3 regions of the Cupriavidus alkaliphilus genome follow, and region 2 is predicted to be linked to each of the others. Evidence: predicted binding sites of a transcription regulator. Region 2 holds the regulator's gene; each other region holds the start of a gene.
What was found. The regulator FNR, encoded in region 2, switches genes on or off when oxygen is low (the NO sensors DNR and NnrR bind a similar motif). The targets are predictions, from matches to a motif close to TTGATNNNNATCAA.

Region 1 (4,362 bases), on a different contig from region 2:
CGGCTTTGAAGTATCGACAGGCACGCCGTGCAACTTTTTAACCGGCCGGCGGACGCCATAGCGTCGATTTGCCGAACAGGCTTTCCACCAGGTCCACGGCCAGTTGCGCGGTCTGGTTGCGCACGTCGCAGGCCGGGTTCAGTTCCATCACGTCGAGCGATGCCAGCTGGCCGGTATCGGCGATCATTTCCATGCACAGCTGGGTTTCGCGATAGGTCGGCCCGCCCGGCACGGTCGTGCCCACGCCGGGCGCAATCACGCAGTCGAGGAAATCCACGTCAAAGCTGACGTGCAGGTGCGTCTGCGCGTCGATGCCCGCCAGCGCCTGCTGCATGGTGTGGCGCATGCCGTTCTCGTCGATGTAGCGCATGTCGTACACCGCCAGATGTAATTCGTGCAGGCGGCGCTTCTCCTCCGCATCGACGCTGCGGATGCCGATCTGCCGGATCGCGCTGCGCTGCACCGCCGGCGCCGCGCCGGCCAGCGTGGTCAGCGGTGCGGGACCGTCTCCGCACAGGCAGGCCACCGGCATGCCATGCATGTTGCCGGTAGGCGTGGTGGTGCCGATATTGGCGTCGGCGTGCGCGTCGAGCCACAGCACCATCAGGGTCTTGCCGGTGTCACGGCAATGGCGCGCCGCGGCGCTGATCGAGCCGATCGCCAGGCAATGGTCGCCGCCCATCAGCAACGGCAGCCGACCGGCTTGCAGGGTGCCGAGGCAGGCGTCATAGACCGCACGGTTCCACGCCAGGACTTCGTCGAGGTGGCGCAGGCCGTCCCGGGGCGGCTGCCACGGATTGGCCGGACCGTCCAGGTTGCCGGCGTCCTCGACCTGCAGTTTGTTGCGTGACAGCGCCTGCGCCAGGCCGGCGACGCGCAGCGCCTCCGGGCCCATCGAGGCGCCGCGCGTGCCGGCCCCGATGTCGGTGGGGGCGCCAATCAGCGTGACGGGTTTCATGGCAAGGATGCGGTGAGTGCGGATGCCAGCATGCGTTTGCAGGTTTCGTACCCGCCGCGGCCGGCACCCTCCCGCCTTGACGCAAAGGGTCGCCGGCGAGGGCGGTGTCCCGCACCGCGTCGACGCCTACCGCCTGACGTCTCGGGCGTCATTACCAAAGGAATTCCGGATGCGAATCGCCCCGTCCGCCCCGTGTACGAGCAGTTCACCCTGCAGCTTCCTGGCGAGCGCCGTCGCGGCGACGATTGCTGCGTCCTCGCTGTCATAAGTCGGCGTGTCTTGTGTGCCACGCTCCACTTCGACCTTCCATTTACCCCCGCTGGGTACCACATGAACGTTCGGCATGATTGCTCCTGGTCAGCCACATGCCTGCAGTCTAGGACCTAGCCTTCGATTTCGCTGCGAACCAGCAGCACGGGCTTGCTGGTCTTGGCCAGGACGCCTTCCGATACGCTGCCCATCAGCAAGCGCCGTACGCCGCGGCGTCCATGCGTGCCAAGCACGATCAGGTCGGCATTCCAGGCATCGGCCTCGGCAACGATGGTCGACGAGACCTGGCCAGGCGCCACCGGCTTTTCATCCAGTTGCATCAGGTTCGGCACGCCTGCCTCGCTGAGCTTGACGGAGGCCGCATCGAGTGCCTTGCGGCCATGCGCGATCATGCTGTCGACCAGTTCTTTCGGGTTGAAGTAGCTGGCTTCGAAGAAGACATCGGTGTCGTCCGCCACGAACAGGGCCTTGACCTCGGCGCCGGTCGCCCTGGCGATGATGATGGCCTGGCTCAGGGCCAGGTCCGAAGAACGGCTGCCATCGACGGCGAGCAGGATGCGCTGGTACATGATGAGTCTCCTGGCGAAGGGGATGCGGAATCAAGGAGCGGGGCGCTTTACTCAGCGTAGATGCCGGCGTGGATGCACGCTTGACGAGCATCAATCCGAAGCGGCAGGCTGGCGCCTCCCCTTGGTTGCGACCAGGAGCGCGGTGATGACGACAGGTGCTTTGCCTGGAGGGTTACGCGCCGGGCGCCTGGCAAACCACCTCGATGTTGTGCCCGTCAGGACCAATGACGAACGCCGCATAGTAGTTCGCGTGGTAGTGCGGCCGCAGCCCCGGGCCGCCATTGTCCCTGGCCCCGGCCGCCAATGCTGCGCGATGGAAGGCGTCGACCTGCTGCCGTGTCTCGGCGGTAAACGCCAGGTGCAGGTGCGCGGGCTTCTCGTCGGTCTGGAACAGGCATAACGAAGCCTTGCCCTTTGCGCTGAGTTCGACACCGTAGGCCGGCGGCCCTTCCGACACCACCGCTACACCGAGCGGCTCCAGCGCTTTGAGGAAGAACGCCTTGCTTGCTGCATAGTCGCTGACTCCGAATTTGACGTGGTCAAACATGGGTTCTCCTCAGTCGTTGGTGTGCCCGCGTTGCGCCCCGGGCTGCCGGAGGGCTCAGCCAAGCAGTGCCAGGGCGTCAGCGAGCGACAGCACCGTGGTGCGCGAATCGAATGCCGTGGCAAACAGATGGTCGTGCACGACCTGGTCCGGGTCGTAGCAGCAATCCTTGACCGTGAACAGGCGAAAATCCGCATCGCTCGCATACGCCACCGATGACAGCACCACGCCGGTCGAGGCAATGCCCACCATCAGCAGGGTATCGATGCCCTGGGCGGACAGGCGTACCTGCAGGTCGGTACCAAAGAACACGCTCGCGCGATGGGCGACGATCAGCGGCTCACCGTCCCGCCGCTCAAGTTCGGGCGAGATCTGGTCGTCGACGAACAGGCCAAGCCGCTTGATTCCCTGCCCATTGCGGTTCAGCGCGCTGACTTCCGGATAGCCCGGGCTGAAGTGGATCTTGGCGAAATAGACGCTGACCCCCCGGGACCGCGCTGCGTCGCACAGCTTGCGCGTATTGGAAAGCAAGGTGGGGGCGACGGAGGGAAAGAGGGCCAGGATGTCGGTCTGGTAGTGCATGACTACCAGGGCGGTTTGCGCCGGGACGATAGGCGGGATCGGGTCGGTCATGCTGTGCGTACCGGCGTGAATGAAGACCGACTCTATCACGGCAACCAGGGCCGGTTCGGATCGCTTCCTGCGCTGCCATATGCCTTGCCAAACATAACCACGGCCACACCAGCGCTTGCTAACACAATCGGGAATCATTATCATTCCCGGTTTTGTTACAAATCATTAAATCCCTCCGCGCGCGCCTGCAGCCACCATGCAAAAACTTCCGGCCACCTCTATCCGTTTCGCCCTTCGTCCTCGCCCGCTGTCCCTGCTGATCTGCGCCATAGCGGGCACGATGCCGCTTGTCTCCGCCGCCCAGGCCCAGGCCCAGGCCCAGGCCGCGTCGGTGGAAGCGGGTAGCCTGAATGCCGTGGAGGTGCGGGTCGACCGTATCAAGAGCGACCTGGTCAACCCGATGCGGCAGGTCACGGTGATCGAGCGCGAGGAACTGGACGAGTTGCGCACGGGCTCGACCAACCTTGCCACCATGCTGAGCAAGGTCATTCCGGGCATGGCCGATTCCAGCCGCACGGTGACGGATTTCGGCCAGACGCTGCGCGGGCGCAGCGCGCTGGTGCTGGTCGACGGCATCCCGCTGAACACCAACCGCGATTCGGCGCGCAACCTGGCCACCATCGACCCCAGCAATATCGAGCGCATCGAGGTGCTGCGCGGCAGCAGCGCGCTCTACGGGGCGGGTGCCAGCGGCGGCATCATCTCGATCACCACGCGCCAGGCCGGCGGGCCGCCGAGCGCGGACACCACGGTCACGCTGGGCACGCCGCTGACGCGGCTGAGCAAGGAAGGGCTGAGCGCCAACGTGCAGCAGCACTTCTCCGGCAGCCAGGGGCCGATCGACTATGCCTTCCACCTGGGCGCGCAGCGCATCGGCAGCCCCTACGATGCCGAAGGCCACCGCATTGCGCCGGAGCCCAGCCAGGGCGATCTGTTCGATTCCAACGTCTATAACCTGAGCGGCAAGCTGGGCTGGCGCATCGACGGCCAGCAGCGGCTGCAGCTGAGCGTCAGCCGGTACCAGGCGAAGCAGAACACCGACTATGCGTCCGATCCGTCGGTGGCCCGTGCGCCGGCCGGCTCCACCGCCGCGCGCGCGATCCGCGGCCTGCAGCTGGACAACCAGAATGAGCTGCGCAATACCGTGGTCAACCTGGATTACCAGCACCAGGACCTGTTCGGCAGCACGGTATCGAGCCAGTTCTACTACCGCGACTACTTCACGCGTTTCCCGCCCTTCGATGCGCGCGCGGTGGCCACGCGCGGCGGCAATGTCGACCAGATCAGCCAGAACAGCGACGTGTTCGGCGGGCGCCTGACCATCAGCACACCGCTGGGCCAGGCCAAGGCCACCAAGCTGCTGTGGGGCGCCGACTACAACCAGGAGC
Region 2 (4,362 bases):
TGTTCAGTTCGGCACGCGCTCGTCGTGCTCGCTCGGGTGCGGCGGGGTGCCGTCGTCAGGCAGCAGCTCGCGCGCCCCGTCCGGAGGGGGTGCAGCCGGTTCGGTGGCATCGCCCGCCCCCGCCTCAACCACCGTCTCGGCGGCCGGCTGCGCATCAACGCCATCGGCGCCGTCTTCGCCTACGGGCGCAGGTTCGGCCGCTGGCGATGTGTCGGCCGGCGTGACCGGTTCGGCAAAGGCTTCCTCGTCGGCGCTCGCAGGCTTGTTCGCCGCCAGGTCTTCGAAATTGATCGCCTGCTGCTCCAGCAAGGCGGCCTGCGCCTGCGCCTGGGCGTCTTCCAGCGGCGGCAGCTCGTCCAGCGTGCGCAGCCCGAGGTCGTCCAGAAAGGCCTTGGTGGTGGCATACAGCGCCGGGCGGCCCGGCACGTCGCGATGGCCGATGACCTCGATCCAGCTGCGGTCCTCTAGCTTCTTGATCACTTCCGTGCTCACCGTCACACCGCGGATTTCCTCGATATCGCCGCGGGTCACCGGCTGGCGGTAGGCGATGATCGCCAGGGTTTCCATCACCGCGCGTGAGTATTTTGGCGGTTTTTCCGGATTCAGGCGGTCGAGGTATTCCCGCATTTCGGGCCGGCTCTGGAACCGCCAGCCGCTTGCCAGCGCCACCAGCTCCACGCCGCGCGGGCGCCAGTCCTGGCGCAGCTCATCCAGCAGCACGCGGATGGTGTCTGCGCCGACGTCATCGTCGAACAGGCGGCGCAGATCGTTGACGCGCAACGGTTCCTGCGCGCAGATCAGCGCCGTCTCGAGGACGATCTTCGCCTCTTGGGTATTCATGTTGATGGTGTGCAGCCTGTCTTTGCACCTGCTCCCGGACGTATCCGGGGCACCGGAGATTTTGGATACAGCGGTGCCAAAGCCACCGCCATCTCATCGCGCAGCGAGCCGGATACCTGCCGTACCCAGGCCGTGCACTTCCCTTTCTTTGCATCGAGTTGCCGGGGCTTCCGGCAGGAGATCGTCCGCATGCCATCATGGACCGGCCAGCGAACCTCTTGCGTCGCTCGTCCGCACAAACGGACATCGCAATCGGCGAACTGAACGCCTCGGACGCAAGAAAATACGGGTATCGGGAGCAAGGCCGGCATCTACCACGCCGCAGCGCCAACCGGACTTTTGAACCAGATCTTTTGAACCGGATGGACCGCGGGGACTGGCGCTCATCGAAAGCCTTCCGCTTCCCGCGTCCCGAGCGCGCCTTCGGATAGGAAGACCGCCAGGCGCTGTTCGCCGCTGCTTACCGCAGCCTGTCTGACTCCGCGCGATACCGCAATGCTGGCGATTGTATGGCATTCCCGCCTCCGGCTGCAACCATCATCCTGCTTGCGCGGGGTGCCGGCGCCGCAGAATGCCGCGTGCGGCATCAAAACACCAGACAAAAGCCCTGTTCTGCCAGCGAATGTGGCAGCAGCACCGCACGCGTAATGCCAAGTCCGCCGAACGCCATCACGGCGAGGCCCGCGCCCAGGCGTACGCCCGGCCGCCGCGACCACAACCTGAGGTAGCCGGACAGCCCGGACAGCACCAGCAGGTTCGGCAGCGTGCCAAGTCCGAACACACCCATCACCAGCGCGCCCGAGCCGGCATTCCCTGCCAGCAGCGCCAGCGTCAGCGCACCGTAGACCATGCCGCACGGTACCAGCCCCCAGGCCAGGCCCACGCCATAACGCCCGGCCAGCCCGCCGCGCGCCCGCAGGAAAGCCGGCAACGCGCCAGCAAGGCCGCCGGCCCGGCTGGCCACCGCCGTGCCGGCACGCGCCGCCAGCCGCTCCAGCCAGTCCACGGTAAAGGTACTGCCACGCATCAAGCGCCATCCCGACCACAGCAGCATCAGGCTGCCTGCGCCGAACAACCAGCGTTGCACCGGCAGATAGTCCTGTTTCCAGGCCGTGGCGCCGGCGGCGCCCAGCGCGGCACCGAGCAGCATATAGGTGCTGATCCTGCCAAAGTGCATCACCAATAACTCGCCAAGCCAGGCAGTCCGGCTGCGCACCAGGCTGACCGGTGCCCCCACGCCGCGCCGCTGCTCTACGGCCAGTGCCACTCCGCCGCACATGGCGGCGCAGTGCACCCCGCCCAGCAGAGCGAGCAGGAAAACGCTGATCAATACACCAAATGTCAATTCTGTCTCCCTGCCGGATCACATCGCACGGTAAAATGCTCGTATCGTGCCCCGCTGCCATTTCTAGCAGGTTCCAATTGCTCACTTCCATCCCCATTACCGAGATGTCGCCCCGCTGCTCCACCTGTGCGATGGGACAGCTGTGCCTTCCGGTTGGCATGTCGCAGCAAGACCTTGCCAAGATCGACACGCTGGTGCAGGAACGCATCCGCGTGCACAAGGGGGAAACCCTCTACCGCATGGGTGACCCGCTCACCGCGGTATACGCTATCCGCTTCGGTACGCTGAAGACACATGTCACCACCGAAGACGGTCGCTCGCAGATTACCGGGTTCCACCTGCCTGGTGAAATCGTCGGCCTCGACGGCCTGGGCGAAATGCAGCATGCGTCCGATGCGACCGCGCTCGAAGACACCGAGGTATGCGTGGTCCGCATGAACGATCTGCAGACGCTGTCGGCCGACCTGCCTTCGCTGCAACAGCAGTTCCTGCGTCTGATGGGCAAGGAAATCACCCACGACCAGTTGATGCTGGTTACCCTCGGCTCGATGCGCGCCGAAGAACGCCTGGCCGCCTTCCTGATCAATCTGTCGGAGCGGCTGTCGGCACGCGGTTATTCGGCGTCCGAGTTCGTGATGCGCATGAGCCGCGAAGAGATCGGCAGCTACCTGGGTCTGAAGCTCGAGACCGTCAGCCGCCTGTTCTCGCGCTTTGCCGAGGCCGGGCTGATCCAGATTCGCCAGCGCCATGTCAAGCTGATCGACATCGACGGCATCAAGCAACTCTACAGCCGTTCCTGCTGAACCGCCGCGGCGTTGCCGCGCCGCCTGCGGCGCCGGCAACGCGGCGGTCCTTCCCTATTCCAGTTCGTCCGTATCCGCCAGCCGCGTCGGCATGGTGTACAGCGTCAGCCCGCTGGACAACGCACAAAACACCCACGCCAGCAGGAAGCCGACGGTATAGACCGACTCGCGCGACGATTCGATCGGATGGCCGAAGAATTTCAGGTCGCCCGGATCGACGACGGAAAAAACCGTCGCCGTCGCCAGGCCCGCCATCAGAAAGCCCGGCCACAGCACCCACATCAGCCAGCGCAACCTCATGGCTGCCTCGCTGCCGCGGACTTGGGCGCCACCGCTTCCACCTTCTCGACCACCAGGCCATGCCGCGTCGCACCCTGGACCGGCATGTCGGGGTGCGCCGACGCCAGCCAGATCGTCACGCCGCACGCCACCATGGCCACCAGCGGACCGGCCATCAGCAGCCATGGCCACGGTTCCTTCCACCACGGATTGCCTTGCTGACTCATCTTGCCCCCTTCGTCCTGGCGACTACGCCAGTAGTCGCCTAGCTTCACAAATCGCGCGGCACGATAAAACTGGTGGATTGCCGGATTTCGGCATGCCCCTGCTCCGTGCCTTCGCTCGTTACCGTTACGTTGATCTTGTGCGTGCCCTGGCTGGCGGCCTCGATCGGCACGCGGATGCGGATCGGCAGCAGCCGGTTGGAAGTTGGCGCCAGCGATTCGGCCTGCTTGTCGTATTCGACCGTCAGGCCCTTCAGTTCATCGCTGTCGGCACGCACGCGGATCTGCATCGGCGCTTCGGTGGTGTTGATCAGCTGCAGCCGATAGACGTTTTCGATCCAGCGCCCTTCCACCTCGCGGCCCAACGCACCGCGGTCGCGGATGATATCGACCTTCAGCGGCGTGCGCAGCATGATCGACGCCATGAACCCTGCCAGCAGCGCCACCCAGATCACCGAGTAGATGATGACGCGCGGACGCAGCAGGCGCTTGCGCGAGGCCACAGCGGACAGGCCCTTGCGCATCGCGTTTTCCGAGGTGTACCGGATCAGCCCGCGCGGGTAGTCCATCTTGTCCATGACCTGGTTGCAGGCGTCGATGCAGGCGCCGCAGCCGATGCACTCGTACTGCAGGCCATCGCGGATGTCGATGCCGGTCGGGCACACCTGCACGCAGATGCTGCAGTTGACGCAATCGCCAAGCCCCGCCTGGTGATGGTCGGTCTTGCGCGAGCGGCTGCCGCGCGGCTCGCCGCGGCCGACGTCATAGGTCACGACATAGGTGTCGCGGTCCACCATCACGCTCTGGAAACGCGCATAGGGGCACATGTACTTGCACACCTGCTCGCGCATGAAGCCTGCGTTGCCCCACG
Region 3 (4,362 bases), on a different contig from region 2:
ATGGCTGCAGCGCTACCTGTCGAGCGAAGCGCGCCTGCAGCGCCGCGCGCGCGTGCGCGAATGCCTGGAAGGATTCGATTGCCTGCAGGCCTGCGGGCTGCGCGACGGCATCGCGCGCATCGGCCAGTTCTGCATCGACCTGAAGCTGGCGCAGGCCGTGCGCGGCGACGTGGAACGCGGCCTGTTTTTCCGCGGCCGCGGCGCACTGCCGTTCGGCGAGGCCATCCGGCCGGTGGCGGAACTGATGCACTATCTGCTGACGGGGGAAAAGCCGGCGGGGCTGGCACCGGCGGCCGGCTGACCATCATTGCTTCGCGGTTTCAACTCCCGCTTGTGTACTCCCTCTCCCGCGGGCGGGAGAAGGGAGCAAACCCGCAGCAGGCAGACTTTGTCAGAAACCCGAGCGCGGCGGCAGTCCACCGCCCTTCCTCATCTGCCGCATGCACCGCAGCGCCGCCAGCAATTGCCATCCCAGCCACGCATTGGCCCCCGCCAGCAGCAGCCCGCCGACGCGGGCGAGCAGCGCCGGCGCCAGCGGCAGCGCCAGCAGCACCGCGTAGGCCGCCAGCAGCAGCCACGCCTGCCCGCGCTGACGGCCCGGGGCGATGATGACCTGCATCGCCGGCACGCGCGCCCTGGGCGGCAGCAGCCGGCGCAGGTGCAGCCAGACCAGGAACGGCACGATCTTGCCCAGCATCGCCGTCACCGGCAGCACGCCCACGCCGACCAGCGCCATCGTGCCGGCCCACCACGCCAGCGGCAGCGCCACCCCGGGCAGCACCACGGCCGCCGCCCCCAGCACCGCCGCGCCGAGCATGCTGGCGCATGCGACCGGCCACAACAGCCACAGCGGATCGTGGCGCCGCCGCGCGCGCAGCGTGCCGGCCAGCCCGCATGCCCCCACCACCGCGACGAACGACAGCCACACCACTAGCGCGGCGCGTGCCAGCACCGGTTCCCCTGGCCACAGCACCAGCGCGGCGCTGAACACCGCCAGCGGGCCCCAATGCCCCAACGGCAGCCAGCGCGCCAGCGCCGCCGGCGCGCGCGGCGTCTGCCAGAACATCGGCAGCACCGTGGCCGCGACCCCGCTGACCAGCGCCGCCAGCCAGCCGCCCAGGGCCCACGCCATATGCAGGCCAAGCGCCTGCGCCACCGGCACGCGCCACAGCCCGCCGAAGGTGCCCGCCAGCGCGATGCCGGCGACCATCGCCACCATCAGCGGCGCGCCGATGCCGGCCAGCGTGCGCGTGGTGGCATCCACCGCGGCCACGCGCCGGCCCGCGGCGAGCAGCACCGCGCCCGCCAGCAGCAGCACCGCGCCAAGGGCAGCGGCAACCCGCATCGCCACCGGCTCACCCCCCAGCAAACCGAAACCGAGCGCGACCGCCGCCGCCGCGCCGGTCGCGGCCATGAACGGCGCCAGCCGCCCGGCACCGGGAACGTCCACGCGCGCCACCACCGGCATCATCTGGAACAGCGCGCCGACCATCACCGGCAGCAGCATGCCCAGCGCGAGCGCATGCACCGCCGCCAGCGCCAGCGGCGCGAAGCGGTCAGGCAGACCCGCCGCCGGCCCCGCAGCCAGCAACAGCCCCGCGGCCGCGCCCAGCCATGGCGCCGGCAGCAGGCACCCGAACACCAGCGCAGGCCGCGGCGCGCGCGCGTAGTCGAGATCCGCGCCTTTCATGCGCGCCCCGCGGCGTGACGGCGGTGACGCATTCGTGCGCCGATTGAAATGGATACGGCCATCGCTCCTTCTCACCAGTCCTGACAAAAGGCCCGATGCTAGGCCGCCGCGCCGCGCAGGGACTTGACCAGGGCCAAGTCCGGGCCGCCATGAAAGATCACTGCGTGACGGAACCCGCCCTGGCGCCACACGCCATGCCCGCGATGCGCCGCTGCCCGCACATACGCGCGCCAAAGCCGGGTTTCCTTGATCTGACGCAGATAGCACTGCCGCTCGCGCGGGGAAAATCGCTTCCGACCCCTGCGTGACCCTTGTTGCCATGGCCGTCGGGCCGTTGCCCGGCCCAGCGACAAGCCCGCGACAGGTCCCACTGGTAGCCCCCGATACCGCCATGCCTGATACCGATCCTCCTGCCGCCACGGCTGCGTCCGCCTTGCCGGCGCTGCGCCATCGCCTTTCCACTCGCATCATCTCGCTGTCGCTGGCCGTGCTGCTGGTGGTGCTGGGCATGATCTCCGGCACGCTGTGGCTGTCCTGGAAGCTGGAAGGCGCCGGCGCCGCCATCAACGATGCCGGCAGCCTGCGCATGCGCGCCAACCGCGTGGCGATCGAGCTGGCGCTGGCGCACGCGGGCCGCGCCAATGACCTGGCCGCGCAGGTGCAGGCGCTGGACACCACGCTGGCGCTACTGAAGAAGGGCGACGCGGCGCGGCCGCTGTTCCTGCCGGACGAGCCCGCCATCCATACGCAACTGGCGCGCGTCACCCATGACTGGCAACAGCGGCTGCGGCCGCTGGCCGGCGCCGGCCCGGCGCCGGCCGCATACATTGCCGCGCTGCCGGGTTTCGTCGCCCAGGCCGACCGCCTGGTCGGCATGATCGAACACGACAGCGCGCGCAAGACCGACCTGCTGCGCCTGTCGCAGACAGCGCTGGCGCTGATGGCCTGCATCGGCACGGTCGCCGTGATCTACCTGCTCTACCTGTGGATCATCCTGCCGGTGCTGCGCCTGCAGGACGGCCTGCGGCGCATGGCCGCGCGCGAATTCTCGCTGCGCCTGCCGGTCGAGAGCCGCGACGAGTTCGGCACGCTCAGCGAGGGCTTCAACCGCATGGCGGACGAGCTGCAGGGCCTGTACCACGACCTCGAAGCCCGCGTGGCGCAGAAGACCGCCGAACTGGAGCGCCACAACCGCGACCTGGAAACGCTGTACGAGATGGCGGCCTTCCTCAACCAGGCCGCCGACGCCGAGGCCATGGCGCAGGGCTTCCTGGCGCGGGTGATGCGCCAGTTCGATGCCGATGGCGGCAGCGTGCGCGTGCTCGACAGCCGCCACGGCCGCATGCACCTGCTGGCCGCCGCGGGCCTGCCGGCGGCGCTGGCCGAGGCCGATTCCTGCGCGTCGGCCAACGGCTGCCATTGCGGCGATGCCACGCGCGAGGCCGTGATCGCCATCGTCGACCTGCGCGGGGCGGCGCGTGCCGGCGCGGCCGACGAAACACCGTGCGGCCGCGACGGCTTCCAGTCGCTGGCGGCGTTCCGCATCGAAAGCCAGCGCGGCGCCACCGGCATGTTCGCGCTGCACTTCCGCACGCCGCGCAAGCTGCCGCCGTCGGACCGGCAACTGCTGCAGACGCTGGCGCAGCACCTGGGCACCGCGCTGGAACACCTGCGCCTGTCCGCCACCGCGCGCCAGCTCGCGGTGGTGGAAGAGCGCAACCTGGTGGCGCAAGGGCTGCACGACAGCATCGCCCAGGGGCTGAACTACCTGAACCTGCAGGTGCAGCTGCTCGACGACGCAGTCGCGCGCGACGACCTGGCCGAAACCCGCGAACTGGTGCCGATGCTGCGCCATGGCGTGGAAGAGAGCTACCAGGACGTGCGCGAGCTGCTCAACAATTTCCGCTCGCGGCTGGGCACCGGCGAGCTGCGCCCAGCGGCGGAAGAGACCGTTGAGCGCTTTCGCCGGCAATGCCGCACCGAGGCCACGCTGGCCATCGACGAACGCGGCGGCGCCTGGCCGCTGTCACCCGAGCAGCAGCTGCAGGTGCTGTTTATCCTGCAGGAGGCGCTTTCCAACGTGCGCAAGCACGCCATGGCGGCGCACGTGGCGGTGGCGCTCAGCCATGGCCCCGACTTCCGCCTGGTGGTGCAGGACGACGGCGAAGGCTTCGATCCCGACGAGCTGGCCACCCGCGCCGACGCCCATATCGGCCTGAGCATCATGCGCGAGCGCGCCGCGCGGCTGGGGGCCCGGCTGCACGTGCACGCCAGCCCCGGCAGCGGCGTGCGCATCGAACTGGTGCTGCCCGCCGGCAGCCAGGGCGCCGCCCGGCGCGATCGCAGCACCAACCCCATCACCAGCCTTAGCAGCCTGATCCTCCCGAGCGAGACCCAGCCATGACCATCCGCATCCTGCTGATCGACGACCACACCCTGTTCCGCTCGGGCATCCGCGCGCTGTTGCAGCGCCAGGCCGACTTCGAGATCGTCGACGAAGCCGCCGACGGGGTGGAAGGCATCAAGCGCGCCAAGCAGCACCGCCCCGACGTGATCCTGCTGGACCTGAACATGCCGGGGCTATCCGGACTCGAGGCCCTGCAACTGCTGGTCGAAGACCTGCCGCAGACCGCGGTGATCGTGCTGACGGTGTCCGAGGAGGCCGAGGAGCT

Region 1: a site for FNR is predicted at 1,878-1,891, ahead of FHX60_RS07510 (universal stress protein). Genes of this name have one in related genera too.
Region 3: a site for FNR is predicted at 1,814-1,827, ahead of FHX60_RS20695 (type IV pili methyl-accepting chemotaxis transducer N-terminal domain-containing protein). Genes of this name have one in related genera too.

Annotation. Positions count from the first base shown of each region.
Region 1 covers NZ_JACHWE010000002.1:186,878-191,239, forward strand. The annotation lists gene rocF (arginase) at 38-958, opposite strand; gene FHX60_RS07505 (DUF2188 domain-containing protein) at 1,085-1,303, opposite strand; gene FHX60_RS07510 (universal stress protein) at 1,342-1,797, opposite strand; gene FHX60_RS07515 (VOC family protein) at 1,970-2,344, opposite strand; gene FHX60_RS07520 (cysteine hydrolase family protein) at 2,399-2,974, opposite strand; gene FHX60_RS07525 (TonB-dependent receptor) at 3,171-4,362, shown strand, end outside.
Region 2 covers NZ_JACHWE010000001.1:1,055,516-1,059,877, reverse strand. The annotation lists gene scpB (SMC-Scp complex subunit ScpB) at 4-840, opposite strand; gene FHX60_RS05015 (sulfite exporter TauE/SafE family protein) at 1,427-2,185, opposite strand; gene fnr (fumarate/nitrate reduction transcriptional regulator Fnr) at 2,263-2,988, shown strand; gene FHX60_RS05005 (hypothetical protein) at 3,043-3,288, opposite strand; gene FHX60_RS05000 (FixH family protein) at 3,285-3,494, opposite strand; gene ccoG (cytochrome c oxidase accessory protein CcoG) at 3,539-4,362, opposite strand, start outside.
Region 3 covers NZ_JACHWE010000006.1:115,426-119,787, reverse strand. The annotation lists gene FHX60_RS20705 (NAD(P)H-dependent flavin oxidoreductase) at 1-301, shown strand, start outside; gene FHX60_RS20700 (hypothetical protein) at 392-1,690, opposite strand; gene FHX60_RS20695 (type IV pili methyl-accepting chemotaxis transducer N-terminal domain-containing protein) at 2,082-4,094, shown strand; gene FHX60_RS20690 (response regulator) at 4,091-4,362, shown strand, end outside.